2 regions of the Dyadobacter sp. NIV53 genome follow, and region 2 is predicted to be linked to the other one. Evidence: riboswitches for the same ligand, from Rfam matches in the RefSeq annotation. Region 2 holds a riboswitch; the other holds the start of a gene.
What was found. Region 2 has a riboswitch for thiamine pyrophosphate ahead of thiM (hydroxyethylthiazole kinase). Riboswitches for the same ligand answer to the same signal wherever they lie in the genome.
Positions count from the first base shown of each region.

Region 1 (7,821 bases), 740 kb from region 2:
TTAAAATTCTTGCTGTTACGCTTCCCTTTCACGGTAAACTTATACAGCTCTGCTTTTTTTCCTGCAATACACTCAAAATCAATCAGTAATTCATCCGAACGAAGGTTCATCATATTGTACGTCCGGTCATCACCTTTCGAATTCAATCGTTCAGTATCTCCGTACAAGGCAAAGGTAATGGCTTCCAGAATAGAGGATTTTCCGCTTCCAACCGCACCAAAAATCCCAAAAAGTGATGCATCCGTTAACGGATCAAAATGTATTTCCTGTTCTTTCTGGTAGGAATATAAACCTTTGATTTTAAGATATTTTGGAATCATTATGTAGAGGCTGTCGGCCGTTAGCTTTCGGCCTTCGGCTTCATTGATGTTTCAATATATTATTAGTGGCTATTTGCTGATTGCCGAAAGCCAATATTTCAACCCTTTGCTGATGGCCGATTGCCAAAAGCCGACGGCTCATCCAAAACCATTGCAAGCAAATCATCCAGATAAACACGGTCATTGCTCAATCTTGGAACCTTGTTTTGGCCGCCCAGTTTCTGGCGTTTTCCCATCCATGCATAAAAAGTACCCGCAGGAACGAAGTGAATCAGGGGAGCCAGCAATGCCATATCTTTATAACGTTTGGCATCATAATCAGAATTTACTTCCCGTAATGCCTCGTCCAGAACCCGCGTAAATTCTTCACGGTTATGAGGTTCTTCAGTAAACTCAATGACCCACTCATGGCGCCCACGCGAACCGTCACCCATATAAACCGGTCCGGCAGTATAATTAGCAGCAAGCGAATTTGTTTTTTGCGTAGCTACTTTAATCGCGTGATCCGCATTTTCCACGATCACTTCTTCACCAAAAGCATTGATAAAATGTTTGGTACGTCCGCTCACTTTAATTCTGAAAGGATATTTTGAAGTAAATTTGATCGTATCGCCAATCAGATACCGCCACAATCCGGCGTTGGTTGAAATCACCAGTGCATAGTTTTCGCCCACTTCCACTTCATCCAGTAACAGTGCTCTTGGGTGTTTTTTACCGACTTCATCCATGGGTAAAAACTCATAAAAAATCCCATAATCCAACATGAGCAGCATTTCGCCTATCCTGTTCAGATCATCCTGAATAGCAAAAAATCCCTCAGAAGCGCTATAAGTTTCCAGATAAGTTACCTGATCAGAAGGAAAATATTTTTTAGTGAAAAGATCCCGGTAAGGCTCAAAAGAAACTGCACCGTGCACAAAAACTTCAAAATCCGGCCACACTTCAAGCATATTGTCCTTTCCGGTCAGTTCCAGTATCTGGTCAAGCAGAACGATCGTCCAGGTTGGTACACCTAATATGCTGGTCACATTCTCCTGTGAACAAATCGTGGCCATTTTTTCCAGCTTGCTTTCCCAATGATCCATCAGGGCAACTTCAAGCGGTGGTGTACGCATTATTTCTCCCCATGCCGGCAGATTTTGCATAATAACTGCCGACACATCTCCAACCTGTGTATAATCGTCGAAAGGGTTCGCATGCAGAGTTCCGCCAATAGATAACCCTTTTCCATCAAAAACCTGGGTGTCGGGCCTGTTCTGGATCAGCAATGTCATCATATCTTTCCCACCTTCGTAGTGGCATTCTTCCAGTGCTTCGGGCGATACAGGCAAATATTTGCTGCGGGCATTGGTAGTACCGGAAGATTTGGAGAACCATTCGATTTGTGAAGGCCAAAGCACATTAGGTTCACCTTTTAAAACACGTTCTATATAAGGGTATAATTCCTCGTAGGAAGATACCGGAACCTGGTTCTGAAAATCTTTGATGGTTTTGATCTGGCCATAATTGTGCTTACTGCCCCATTCTGTATAACGCGCTGTTTCAATGAGTTCTGAAAATATGCGCTGCTGGGTCTCAATCGGAGACTTCATAAACTGCTCTATCCTTTCATAGCGCCGTTTCAAAAACCAGACAGTCATATCGTTTACCAGCTTCATGTTTTATCAATTAGTTGAACGTTTTAATCTTCCAGATTTTGTAAAAATAGCAAATAAAAATGGTGAGAGAACAGATTAAAACTGTTTCCCTCACCATATGCATATGACGTATATCTAAGATTTGGTACTAAATTTCCTGTAAAGAAACAAAAGAAGTACTGCACCGAGAATTGCAATAAAAAGACTGCCAAGGTTAAAACCATCGACGGTGCCAAAACCCAGTAAAGATGAGATCCAGCCACCTACCACTGCTCCTGCAATACCAATTAGAATGGTTACGATAAAACCTCCCGGATCAGCACCAGGATGAAGTGCTTTAGCAATTGCTCCGGCCACAAGGCCGACGATGATCCATGTTAAAATTCCCATGTACGATTTAGATTAGATTATAGTGAATGATTACTTCCCTAATATTATAAAAACTATGCCGTACACAAAAATTTCGCAGGAAATTTGTAAATCCAACGCTTTCGGAAACGCAATTTCTGTAACGGTGCATAATTCCTTATTACTGCGTGCGCATCCTGTCTATTTATCATAAAACATATTACTTCCACCTGCTTTTTTTGTAATGCTGGATTCTATTTCCGATGCATTTTCTAGAATCCTGGCCGTTTCCTGCGGCATTTTCCGAACAACCCTGGCTCCGACTATCTGATACAAAGCTTCACCTAACAGCGGGTCTTTGGGATTACCATAAGGATACAATTTCATACTTTCCGTGACAGGAAAATCCGGTGTGAACCCCACATAATAATCCGATTGATGCTGGCTATTCAATGATTTGGTAACTATCGGCTGCAATCCCCATTTTATCTTTTTTGAATCATCACTGATCGTAATGGAACCTACATTTTTTCCATAAGTTTTAGCTCCGACCAATGTTACATTCATGAATGGTTTCAATCCGTTGATCAGCAGTTCACTGGCAGAAGCCGTATTCCCCGACGTCAGAACAATAAAGTGATTGAGGGACGATCCGATATTTTGAGTTTTAGCTTTAAACTTATCATAAAAATATGCCTCTCCAAATTGTTTTTTCAAAACCGGCGTGACAGTGGAATTATATTCTTTATAGTAAAAAATATCATTGGAAGTAACTTTTCCGATCAGACTGGCCAGATTGGTTGATGAACTCACATAACCGCCTCCATTATATCTCAAATCAAGTATTAGTGAATTAACATTATTGGCTTTAAAATTGGCAAAAACCTGATCCAGTTTCAGGTCGTACTGGTTGGAGTTGCTGCCATTGGGGCTTGGGAAAAACTGATGATAAACAATATAGCCGATTTTATTACTGCCATACTGAAACAGCGTATCAAAGTAAACCGGGTCTTCTTGTAAAACAATTGGCGTAACTTCTTTCTTAACCGTGCTTTCAGAAATAACGCCATCGTCGGTTATAGAACCCAATGAAAAAGTTAACACGCCTTCCGCATTTAGCAGCTGACTATAATTTGCCCCGGTTAACGCCTGGCCATTCACACCGGTAAATACATCACCACGTTTTATTCCTGCTTTTGCAGCCGGAGAATCCGGCAAACTGTACAATACAACACCTACGACATTACTACTGCCTTTTGGATAGTAATACAGTTTGTAATCCATTCCCGTAGATTTGGATTCACCACTCAATCCCGCTTTCAATTCATCCGCACTTTCCTGGATCCAGGAAAAACGGTCGCCTTCCGGATTGGTCGTTGCATTGTATTTGTAAAGCAAAGATTCGAAAAAGGCCTCAGGTTCCAGAGATACGTTGGGATTTGCAGGAATTTTATCATTCCAGTAATACCAATATTTCATCTGTTCCAAAATCCACTTGTCAGTTTCTGATTCTGTGGCCGGCTCTACTGTTTTATCATGACAGGCAGATAGAAATCCAAAAAGCACAAAAAACAGCAATACATGCTTTACATTCATTTTACTTACATTTTATAATCTAAAAATACGCCACTAATGATATCGCAAGCCAGATTCATTTGTTCCTCATTGATTACCAACGGCGGAGCAAATCTTATTTTATTTCCGTGTGTAGGTTTACAAAGCAATCCTTTATCCATCATCTGATAACAAAGTTTCATTGCAGTCGGGCTGTCTTCGGTATCATTAATTACAATTGCATTTAAAAGCCCTTTACCTCTAACGGTTTCAATCAGAGAACATTGCTTTTGAAGAGCCAACATTTTGTTACGGAACAATTGCCCCATCAACTCTGCATTTTCAGCCAGGTTCTCGTCCTCAACTACTTTCAAAGCAGCAATAGTAACTGCACAGGCAAGCGGATTTCCACCATAAGTAGAGCCGTGTTCACCAGGCGCAATTGTCAGCATAATTTCGTCATTGGCCAGTGCCGCCGACACAGGAATGGTTCCTCCTGATAAAGCTTTTCCTAAAACCAGAATATCCGGTTTTACCCCTTCCCAATCACAAGCCAGCCTTTTCCCTGTTCGTCCAATGCCAGTCTGCACTTCATCCGCGATAAACAATACATTGTATTTTGTACACAAACCGCGAACGCCTTTGAGATAACCATCTTGTGGAACTACCACACCTGCTTCTCCCTGAATAGGTTCTACCATAAAACCTGCGATATCCGGATCATTTTTGAAAGCATCTTCCAAAGCGTTCAGATCATCGTAAGGAACCAGGATCACACCGGGTAAAAAAGGGCCGTAATCATCCGTGCTCGATGGATCAGTAGACGACGAAATTGCAGCCAGTGTCCTGCCCCAGAAATTACCTGAAGCATATACGGTTTTAGCTTTATTGGGAGCGATTCCTTTTACTTTGTAAGCCCATTTACGTGTAAGTTTTAAGGCAGTTTCGCCACCTTCTACGCCCGAATTCATCATCAGGACTTTATCATAACCAAAGTATTCACAAAGAAATTTTTCACATTCACCCAGTTGGTCGTTATAAAAAGCACGGGAAGTGAGAGTGAGTTTTTGCGCCTGTTCTATCATGGCAGCAACTATATCAGGGTGGCAATGCCCCTGACTTACAGCACTGTACGCCGATAAAAAATCCAGATACTGCTTTCCTTCCACATCCCACACATGCACACCCAATCCTTTGGCAAGTACAACAGGCATGGGTTTATAATTATGCGCTCCGTATTTGTATTCAAGTTCTATAGCATATTGAGAAGTATCCAAAGTAGCTGTGTCTTGTGTGATTGTGTTTGTATAGCTGGCCATTAATATTATGGTAAATAGTTTTAATTTAATGATGTAAAATTAGGCAAACCCTTCTTATTTTAACAGGTTTAACTTAGCTTGTTTGCTTACTTATTGCTATGAAGTTACAATATATTTCGGACAGTAAAGGCATTACAACCGACGTATAGATTCCTGTTACATAATGAAATACATTGAAAAAGAAGTAGCTGCAATTGAACCGGGTGAAAAATAATTGTTATGTGCTGTATGCACTACCTGTTTGTAGCAACACATAATTCAAATTGAAAGTCATGCCGCATGGGGGCTACACCACAATACTGATTTGTGTATTTTACTGCAATCGGGGTAGTCGCTGCGTGGCAAAAAATAAGCTGACAAAATATATTTTGCTACAAACGAGGTAACCACAATGTGGTATCCATCCATTTTACAATTAATAAAAAAAGCAAAACAATAAATCCCCATTTTTATTGAATCCCCGGATTATCTGAATTAACTTTGCACAAAATCTCATAGGGGTGCCCAACCGAACGGGCTGAGATCATACCCATACTACCTGATCCGGATAATGCTGGCGTAGGAAGAGAAAGCTAAAAGTAAGAAACTTGAAAATTCACTTTAACTGATTTCAAATTATTACAATTCGAAGCGTTTCACATTTTATTTTTAGAACCAAAGGATAGGTGGCCCCTGCCTGTTCGTAACAACTTATCATCGCTATGCGAAAAGTTACGACCTATCTGTCGACGCTTGTTTTAAGCGTATTATTTATTTTCCCATCCTGGGCCCAACGATCAGTTTCCGGCCGGATAACTGATGGAGACGATGGCAAACCTCTGCCCGGCGCTTCTGTAAAAGCCGGAGAAATTCGTGGCGCCAGTACGGATAAAAATGGAAATTTCACTTTAAAGAACATTTCTGAAAACATCCCAACACTCGAAATATCTTACATCGGCTATGAAACAGTTAAAATGGATATTTCTGACTCTGGTATTCCGCTGGAAATCAAACTCAGTAAAAGCACCTATCAGGCTGATGAAGTGATTATTAATGCAACCCGTGTAAGTAATAAATCGGGAATGGCTTTTACTAACGTAAGTGCTGAAACGCTCAATAAACAGAATCTTGGCCAGGATTTGCCGGTTTTATTGAATTTCACACCATCGTTGGTAAGTACAAGTGATGCAGGAGGAGGGGTTGGCTATACCGGTATCCGGATCCGCGGCTCCGATGCTTCCCGTATCAATGTAACTGTAAATGGAATTCCCTATAATGATGCTGAAAGTCAGGGTGTTTTCTGGGTAAATATGCCCGATTTTGCTTCTTCAGTTAATAGTATCCAGATTCAGCGTGGCGTTGGAACCTCTACCAACGGCGCGGGAGCATTTGGTGCTAGTGTTAATATCAACACCAATGCATTTCATAAAGAAGCCTATGCGGAACTGAATAATTCGCTTGGATCCTTCAATACGTTCAAAAATACCATTAAAATCGGTACCGGATTATTGAAGAACAAGTTTTCGGTTGATGGGCGTTTGTCCAGGGTTTCGTCGGATGGTTTTGTAGACCGCGCCTCTTCCAATTTGCATTCCTATTATCTTTCCGGGGCATATTTTGGTAAAAAAAGTTTTGTGAGAGCCAATGTATTTTCAGGAAATGAAAGGACATACCAGTCCTGGAATGGTGTGCCGGAAGCTAAACTTAGAGGTAACCAGAAAGGAGTTTTAGAATATATCAAAACAAATGAACTTGATGAAAAAGATGCGGATAATCTGATCAGCTCCGGCGACCGCACCTTTAATTCCTATACCTATAAAAACGAAGTCGATAATTACCGGCAGGATCATTACCAGCTAGTTTCTTCCCATACGTTAAGCGACAAACTGACCTTAAATGTAAACGGATTTATGGTACGCGGACTTGGATATTACGAGCAATACCGGACGCAGGATAAATACAGCGATTATAATCTTCCTAATGTCGTGATAGGTGGCGATACGCTCTCACGCACGGATCTGATCCGCAGGCGCTGGCTGGATAATTACTTTTATGGAAGCACTTTTTCCGTGGATTTTAATAGTTTCAAAAAAATTACTGCAAGTATTGGCGGAGGCTGGAATAAATACGATGGTGATCATTACGGACAAATTACGTGGGCTCGTAATGCTGGAAGTATTGAAAATGAACATCAGTATTATTTCAATAAAGCAGTCAAAAAAGACTTTAATATTTACGGAAAAGTATACTACCAGCTTACGTCCAAACTGAACGCATTCGTCGATTTACAGTTCAGGCAGGTTAGCCATACTATCAATGGAACTGACAATGACCTGGTGCCGCTTTCATTCAACCAGTCTTATTCATTTGTAAACCCTAAGGCCGGACTTACGTACCAGGTTGCAGAGCAAAGTTCCGTTTATGCATCTTACAGTATGGGCAACCGCGAGCCTAACCGGGATGATTTCACGTCCGCCACGGCACAGTTGTTTCCAAAACATGAAACATTACATAATGTTGAAGCCGGTTTCAGGACACAAAAAGGCATTTGGGCATTTGCCGCCAATTATTATTTAATGAAATACAAAAATCAGCTCGTACTCACCGGACAAATCAACGACGTTGGAAATGCTGTTCGCGTCAATGTACCGGAAAGTTACCGGA
Region 1 is NZ_CP081299.1:3,353,455-3,361,275, forward strand. It holds gene KZC02_RS13565 (AAA family ATPase) at 1-320, opposite strand, end outside; gene KZC02_RS13570 (GH3 auxin-responsive promoter family protein) at 419-1,978, opposite strand; gene KZC02_RS13575 (GlsB/YeaQ/YmgE family stress response membrane protein) at 2,093-2,347, opposite strand; gene KZC02_RS13580 (S41 family peptidase) at 2,507-3,901, opposite strand; gene rocD (ornithine--oxo-acid transaminase) at 3,907-5,178, opposite strand; TPP riboswitch at 5,665-5,760, shown strand; gene KZC02_RS13590 (TonB-dependent receptor) at 5,880-7,821, shown strand, end outside.
Region 1: it holds a riboswitch for thiamine pyrophosphate, as region 2 does, so the genes downstream of both, KZC02_RS13590 (TonB-dependent receptor) here and thiM (hydroxyethylthiazole kinase) in region 2, are expected to answer to the same signal.

Region 2 (7,821 bases):
CCTGCTGAAGCTGGCCCGAATCTACTTTGGCTGTCAGTGTTTCCGGTTTTACTGAAAGCTCCCACAATACACCTAAACTCATGAGGTCTGTTTGCAGCAACTGAAGAACTTCGTGCAACAATTCGCTGATGTTTACATTGGAAAAAACCGGTTTGGGTAATGTTGTAAAATCCCGGTAGGCGTTCACAAACTGCATCATTCCTTTACTCCTTTTTTCCAGTGTTTGCAGTGCTTCTTTCAAGTCATTTACTGCTTCCTGATCCGTGGTTGATTTCTCAATATCCTCATTTACAATTAGCCGCATTGTTCCGACCAAAGACACGATCGGTGTCATGGAATTCATGATTTCATGCCTTAAAACACGGGTAAGGTTCTGCCACGATTCTACTTCCTGCTGCTGAAGTTCCGTTTGGATATTTTGTAAAACAACAATCCTGACCCACATTCCCCGCATCTGGATAGCCGCACCCTGAAGTGCCAGCGGCTGGTCGGAAGGTGTACGGTACAGTTCGCGGACACCTGAATCCAGATTAGAAAGTAATTCGTATAACCTTGGATGTTTATCTTTTAATTCACTAAGCTGATGCAAGCGGTAAATACCCAGCATACGAAGAGCCGCATTGTTGATCAGGTTAACCTGGCCGGTGCTGTCGAATGTGATCAGGCCTGTTCCGATATGCTGCACAATGGTATTCAGATATTGCAGATTGGCTTCTTTTTCAGCCCTGGCCTGTCTGAAAGCATGCAGCACTTCATTGAATTGCTGGTTCAGCTCCTGAAAGGTTTTGCCCATTTTGTTGTCATGGCGGAAATTGATCGTAAAATCTGAATAACGTACAGATTCGAGAAAATAAGTGAGTTTCCGGTTGACGTTGGTCACATAATTATACAGTAATGATCCCTGTACAGTAATGAAAATACCGCCTAAAATATAAATCAGGTTTACATTAATTTGCATGGAAGCCAGCCATATTATCAAAAAAACACTCAGAATAATAATCGTTATCCTGATGGCAATCACAATACTAAAATGGCGTAATCCAATCATTGATGAATAAGGGAAGTATTTACAATAACTATATAGCCGTTACCAATCCGACTGTTTGTGAACTCTAAACTTTAAGCTCTGTACTAATTTGCTTCCCGCTCATTTCTTCCAGAATATATTTTTCAAGGGAAGTGATTTTATAATGTGCCAGATCAAATTTCAGATCATCGTATACTTCCATTGTAGGTACACAGATAGTAGTCATCCCGGCTGCATGTGCCGAACGTAATCCGGTAAAAGAGTCTTCGAAAGCAACACATTCTTCCGGTGTTACACCGAGTTTGGCTGCTGCGGATAAGTATACAGCCGGATGAGGTTTGGTAAATTCTTCCAGTTCCCCGGAATGCCAGGCATCAAAATACTCAATGATATCAAGCCGTTTAAGCACACCTTCGATCAGCTCCATGTGTGAGGCGGAAGCTACTGCAAGTTTAAGCCCCTGTTTTTTTAATTTTTTAACAAGCTCAATTGCACCCGGCATTGCAACGGCATTGGCAAGAATATTCTTATGAGCCTGTTTCAGAATGTCCCGTTCCAGTTCTTCAGACGTAGGTGTATGCCAGGGTTGTATTTTATAACAGTATTCAAGAAACAATTTGATAGATAATCCGGTAGTCTGAAGCTTAAGTGCGTGTGTCAGCTTGAAATTAACTTTCTGCATGACCTGTTGGGCAGCTTCTACCCAAATAGGTTCTGAGTCAATCAGTAACCCGTCCATGTCAAATATGGCAGCTTTAATCATTATATAGGTTTGCTTTTTTATTTCTGTCCAAAACTACTACATTCGCAATTAAGAATGGCTTTAGGGGTGTCCAAAATACGGACTGAGATTTATACCCTTTGAACCTGACACAGTTTATACTGTCGTAGGAAAAAGCGTTTAGTAGACAGATTTGCTGTCTTTTCTCTCTTTTGGTTTCCAAATGATAATTTGGCGCACCACTTCCTTAAATGTCCATTCATTTGTTTTTGTACAAAAATGAAATGAATATGAAATTTAACCCTGAACAAAATCTGGCCACATTACGCCAAAAGTCACCATTGGTTCATAATATTACCAATTTTGTAGTTATGAATTTTACTGCCAATGCGTTGCTTGCCATTGGTGCGTCGCCTGTCATGGCCCATGCGGTAGAAGAAGTAGCGGATATGGTTTCTATTGCCGGAGCACTAGTTGTCAACATCGGTACGCTGTCGCCGGTTTGGGTTGAAGGTATGAAACTGGCAATGAAAAAAGCATCAGAATTAGGGAAACCCATTATTTTAGATCCCGTCGGAGCTGGTGCTACGCCTTACCGTAATCAGGTTTTAAGCGAACTTCTGGATATTACTCCGCCAACTATAATCAGGGGAAATGCTTCTGAAATACTGGCATTGGCAGGAATCCGGATTCAAACAAAAGGTGTGGATAGCACTGCCAATTCAACCGATAGCCTGGAAGCTGCCAAAGCGTTAAGTAATCGTTATGGCTGTGTAGTCAGTGTCAGCGGAGCGATAGATGTGATTGTTGACGGTGAGAAAATAGCCTATGCAGAGAATGGAGTAGCATTAATGACAAGGGTAACCGGGATGGGCTGCTCAGCTTCTGCCATTGCCGGAGCATTTGCATCTATAGAATCGGATGCTTTTAAAGCTGCCATTTCTGCTGCGGTTACCATGGGTATTTGCGGGGAAATAGCTTTTCAAAAAGCCCAATTACCCGGATCTTTTCAGATTGCTTTTCTGGATACATTGTCGGAAATCACACCTGAAAAGCTTTCTGAATTGGCCAAGATCAGTTACACTTCTTAATTCCAAAACAAAATAATGGATCAGATACAATTATATCTTGTAACGGATGAAGCGGCCTGTATCGGAAGGGATTTTTTCTGGGTGGTTGAGGAAGCAGTAAAAGGAGGTGTAACCATGGTTCAGTTGCGTGAAAAATCGTTGGGGACACGCGCTTTCATTGACCGTGCCAAACGTCTGAAAGATTTACTACAGCCATACAATGTTCCCTTAATTATTAATGACCGTGTGGATATTGCACTGGCCGTAGATGCGGATGGAGTACATGTCGGGCAAAGTGATATGTATTATGACACATTAAATAATCTGTTGCCCAAAGGAAAGATTATTGGCATTTCAGCAGAAAAACAGGATGACGTTTTTGAGGCAGAATCCTGGGATATTTCCTATTTGGCAGTAAGCCCTTTGTACGCTACACCTACTAAAACAAATACAGAAAAACCATGGCAAACAGAAGGATTAAAATGGGTCAAAAGTAATAGCCGTCATCCTTTGGTAGTGATCGGAGGTTTGAATATCACCAATTCTTTTGAAGCTATGCAAAACGGAGCAAACGGAATTGCCGTTATTTCAGCTATTTGCAGTGCCAAATCTCCAAGAGAAGCGGCTCAATCACTTTTAGCATCTTTAACGACTCATTCTCTAATTTAAAAATACCACAAGCTTCTCCTGATTTTTTATTTTAATTACAAAGAAAAATGCAACGATATCCAACCGTACTGACCATAGCCGGATCTGATAGTGGAGGGGGAGCCGGGATTCAGGCTGATCTGAAAACCATTGGGGCATTAGGCGCTTACGGCACTTCGGCAATTACTGCACTCACAGCACAAAATACACAAGGCGTCAGAGCGATTCATACCGTTCCTCCTGACTTTCTAAGGGAGCAACTGGAAGCGGTTTTTGAAGATATTGTTATTGATGCTGTTAAAATCGGAATGGTAAATGAGATTAAAACCGCACAAATTATTGCAGAAATTCTGGATAGGTTTCAACCCGGATTTGTGGTTTTTGATCCTGTCATGGTTTCAACAAGCGGAGCAAAACTGATTCGGGATGAAACAATTGATATTTTGTGGACAGATTTATTTTCAAGAGCGGACTTAATCACACCAAATCTGGATGAAGCTCAGATTCTGATTGGAAGAACCATCAGTTCTTTGGAAACCATGAAGCAAGCTGCTGAAGATATGGTTCGACGGGGCTGTAAAGGAGTATTATTAAAAGGTGGACATTTGACAGGACCGGTTTTATACGATGTTTTTGCCAGGGCAGGAGAAAAAACGCTAATTTATGAAACAGCTCACATTGATAGCAACAATATCCACGGTACCGGATGTACTTTATCTTCTGCCATAGCCACATTTATTGCAAGAGGTAATGCATTGCCAGAGGCCATATTATTATCTAAAAGTTACATTACAGAAGCGATTGAGGCCGGAAAAAATGTTAAAACAGGAAAAGGACCAGGGCCGCTCAACCATTCATTTTCTCCTCTAAAAATGCACATCCAATCATGAGATTTACTGATCAGCTTTGGAACGAAGCTTTGCCAATTTATACTAAAATTCAGGATCACCCTTTCAATCAGGAAATGAAAAACGGCACGCTGCCTGTTGAAAAATTTAAGTTTTACATCTACCAGGATTCCCTTTATCTGGCCGAATTTGCAAGGGCACTTGCTACTGCCGGAACACGCTCAGGAACTAGTCAGGAATTGCTTGACTTTCTGCAATTTGCACAAAATGCGATCCTGGTTGAGCGGGCTTTACACATTGGGTATTTTAAGGAATACGACATCAATTCTAATTCGGGAAAAGCACCTGGCTGTTTTGCCTACACCAATTACCTCTTGGCAATAAGCACTTTTGAGTCGTACGAAGTAGCAGTGGCTGCATTACTTCCTTGCTTTTGGATTTACAAAAAAGTTGGAGATTATATTTATAAAAATCAGGTAAGACCCAACCTGTACCAAAACTGGATTGATGCTTATGCTGGTGAAGAATTCGGGTTGTCTGTTGAAAAAGCATTGCGAATTTGCGATGATCTGGCTGAAAACGCATCGGAAAGTACACGAAAAAAAATGTCTGAGGCTTATGTAATGGCTACCAGGCTTGAATATATATTTTGGGACAGCGCTTACTCGTTGGAAGAATGGGGTGTTTAGAGTGAAGAGATTAGAATTAAAAATGGAAAATACGGAAGTAAAAATTCTAAGATGAATTAAATATTATTACAACTGTTCACATCAGATTACCAATAATAGGCCTCATCCCTTTCTTTCTGAATTTCATCCGGCTTCTGCTGAGGTCTGTCGTAATTGCCTGGTTTATAATATTTTTCAAATATAAATTTGAAACAAATAAGAATCTGTAAATTTTAAGTTGTTTGTAAATTGATAAAACCTAAACGCTAAAAAAATGGAAACGCCTCGCAACGAACTTCTTTGGAGAAAAGCTAAAAAACGGGCTGGATTCAAAATTCATCTGCGTACATATTTTATGGTAAACGGAGTTTTGTGGATCATATATTTCATCACTATCGGGCAAAGCGGAGGGCGACACTTATTCCCCTGGCCAATCTGGCCAATGTTAGGTTGGGGAATTGGTCTTGCATCACATTATTTGTCTGCTTATGATAATGCAGGGGAAAAGAAATTGGTGGAGCAGGAATATGAAAAACTGATAAGAGAAGGAAGATAACTTTTGTTCAAAATATATTCTTTTCCCTGTTTGGAACAATTATTGTAATTGGATCTTTAAGAAATTATTCTAAAAGATGAAATTAAAATAATCATGGAAAAGGACTTTCAGAATGTTGAAGCAATAAAAAAACTAAATTCACTGGCGGAAGATATTCGTTTTTGTATGTACACGACTTATAAGGACGGTAAAATTGAATCAAGGCCAATGACTACACTGGATATTGACGAGGATGGTAATGTTTGGTTTTTTACAAGCAAACAAACAGAAATCGGATCGGAAACGGATTGGAATGAATCTGTTACATTAATATATGCTGATCCGAAAAATCATACATACGTAAGTGTGTCAGGAAACGCATCTATCATTGAAGATCAGCAAAAAAAGGAAGAGTTGTGGAATCCAATGTCCAAAGCCTGGTTTCCGGAAGGGAAAGATGATCCAAATCTGGTTATACTGAAAGTGACAACCGACGAGGCAGCATACTGGGATAGTAATTCATCCCGAATGGTCGTGTTTTTCTCAATGTTAAAAGCCGTAGTTACAGGTACAACACCAGATGAAGGTGAACATGGGAAATTGAATCTTGCCTGAATTTAAATTTTGATATTAAATATAGAAAGTGCTGACCAGCTTTGATGATGATCAGCACTTTTTTTGTGTTTAATTATTATTTGCTGTGATTTTTTGGAAAGAGTGATAGCTACACTCCAGAAACCCTACTTCAAATTAAACCAAATTGTCATTTCGTTGGCTCCGCGATTGGCCCATGCGTAATAGGGGATCAGCGTTACATTTCCTTCTGTGGATTTTAAAACATTAACTCCTCCCAATAGATCCGGCTGGTAATTTGGTGAAAATGTCTGAGCAGAAGAAACAGGAATTGAAAGTGCTTTACCATTATTATCATGGCCTTCTGCACAATACAAAACGGGGCCGCGTTCAATAGCAACCTTGCCTTTGTTTGTTACCACTTTGGTATTTGAAATAACTTTTCTGACCGGCATATCAAGTGAAATTAAAACGACATCACCTTTTTTCCATGTTCTGGTAAGTGTCAGATAACCTTTCCCGACGGTTGCAGGAATTATTTTTCCATTAACCTTTATTTCAACTGGTTTGGATTGTTTATCCTGGTATGTATATAAATTCCCTGGAATTGCCTCGCCATTTGCCCAGCCCGGAATCCGCACTGAAATCGGGAAATTGAGCGGTTTTTCGGGAGAGACAGTAATTTTTACATTACCTTCCCACGGATAATTCGTTTGTTGATTTACCGTAACAGAAGTATTATTGATCAGCATTTTCGCTTCATTATCGGCAAATAAGTTAACAAATAGTTCATTGTTTTTTGTGGCATAAATGTAACCAGGCATAGCAGGTAAAAACCGTGCTACATTGGTTGGGCAGCAAGCAGTGCCAAACCATTCGTGCCTCGTTGCTCCGCTTCCCCTGCCAAAATCATTAACTCCATTGGAAGCCATCGGATTCACATAGAAAAACTCATTCCCTTTAACCGACATTCCGCCAAGAAAACCATTGTAAAGAACGCGCTCAAAAACGTCCATATATTTTGCTTCTCCCGTGTAAAGAAACATTTTATGATTCCATAGCATATTTGCAATTGCCGCACAAGTCTCTGCATAGGCATTGTCGTTGGGCAAAATGTACGGAGCATCAAATGCTTCTCCGTCTTCCCGCGCACCAACTCCACCGGTAATATATTGCTTGTGTTCTGTGGCATCATCCCAAATCTTATGAACGGCGGCACTGTTTTTCGGATCATCCTGGATTGTCAGCAGATCGGCAACGGCCGTATACAAATATTGCGCACGAACTGCATGTCCGACTGCTTCCGTCTGGCGAACGAAAGGTACCTGATCCTGGAAATAGGATGGCCCTAGTTTATGTCCGTCAAGGAATAATGGCCGTTTGTCAGACCGGCCGCGCATATCTACAAAGAATTTGGCAAGGTCCAGATATTCTTTTTTGCCGGTAGTACGATAAAGTTTTACTAAAGCAATCTCCGTTTCTTCATGCCCGGGTACAACCACAAGCTGACCCGGATTAGGTCCAAAAGTTTTAACAAGGTGATCTGCATTTTTGATCGCAACATTCAATAATGTTTTCTTTCCCGTTGCTTCGTAATGAGCAACAGCTGCTTCATAAAGATGCCCCACATTGTAGAGCTCATGGCTGCCATTTTCAAATGAATAGCGATAAGGTCCTGCAATCCAGTCATAAGATCCGGTTGTATCCTTATTAATTGTCCTGAGTGTATAC
Region 2 is NZ_CP081299.1:2,609,307-2,617,127, reverse strand. It holds gene KZC02_RS10470 (PAS domain-containing protein) at 1-1,048, opposite strand, end outside; gene hxpB (hexitol phosphatase HxpB) at 1,113-1,790, opposite strand; TPP riboswitch at 1,843-1,938, shown strand; gene thiM (hydroxyethylthiazole kinase) at 2,039-2,839, shown strand; gene thiE (thiamine phosphate synthase) at 2,855-3,487, shown strand; gene thiD (bifunctional hydroxymethylpyrimidine kinase/phosphomethylpyrimidine kinase) at 3,535-4,356, shown strand; gene tenA (thiaminase II) at 4,353-5,003, shown strand; gene KZC02_RS10440 (2TM domain-containing protein) at 5,257-5,538, shown strand; gene KZC02_RS10435 (pyridoxamine 5'-phosphate oxidase family protein) at 5,632-6,132, shown strand; gene KZC02_RS10430 (glycoside hydrolase family 127 protein) at 6,258-7,821, opposite strand, start outside.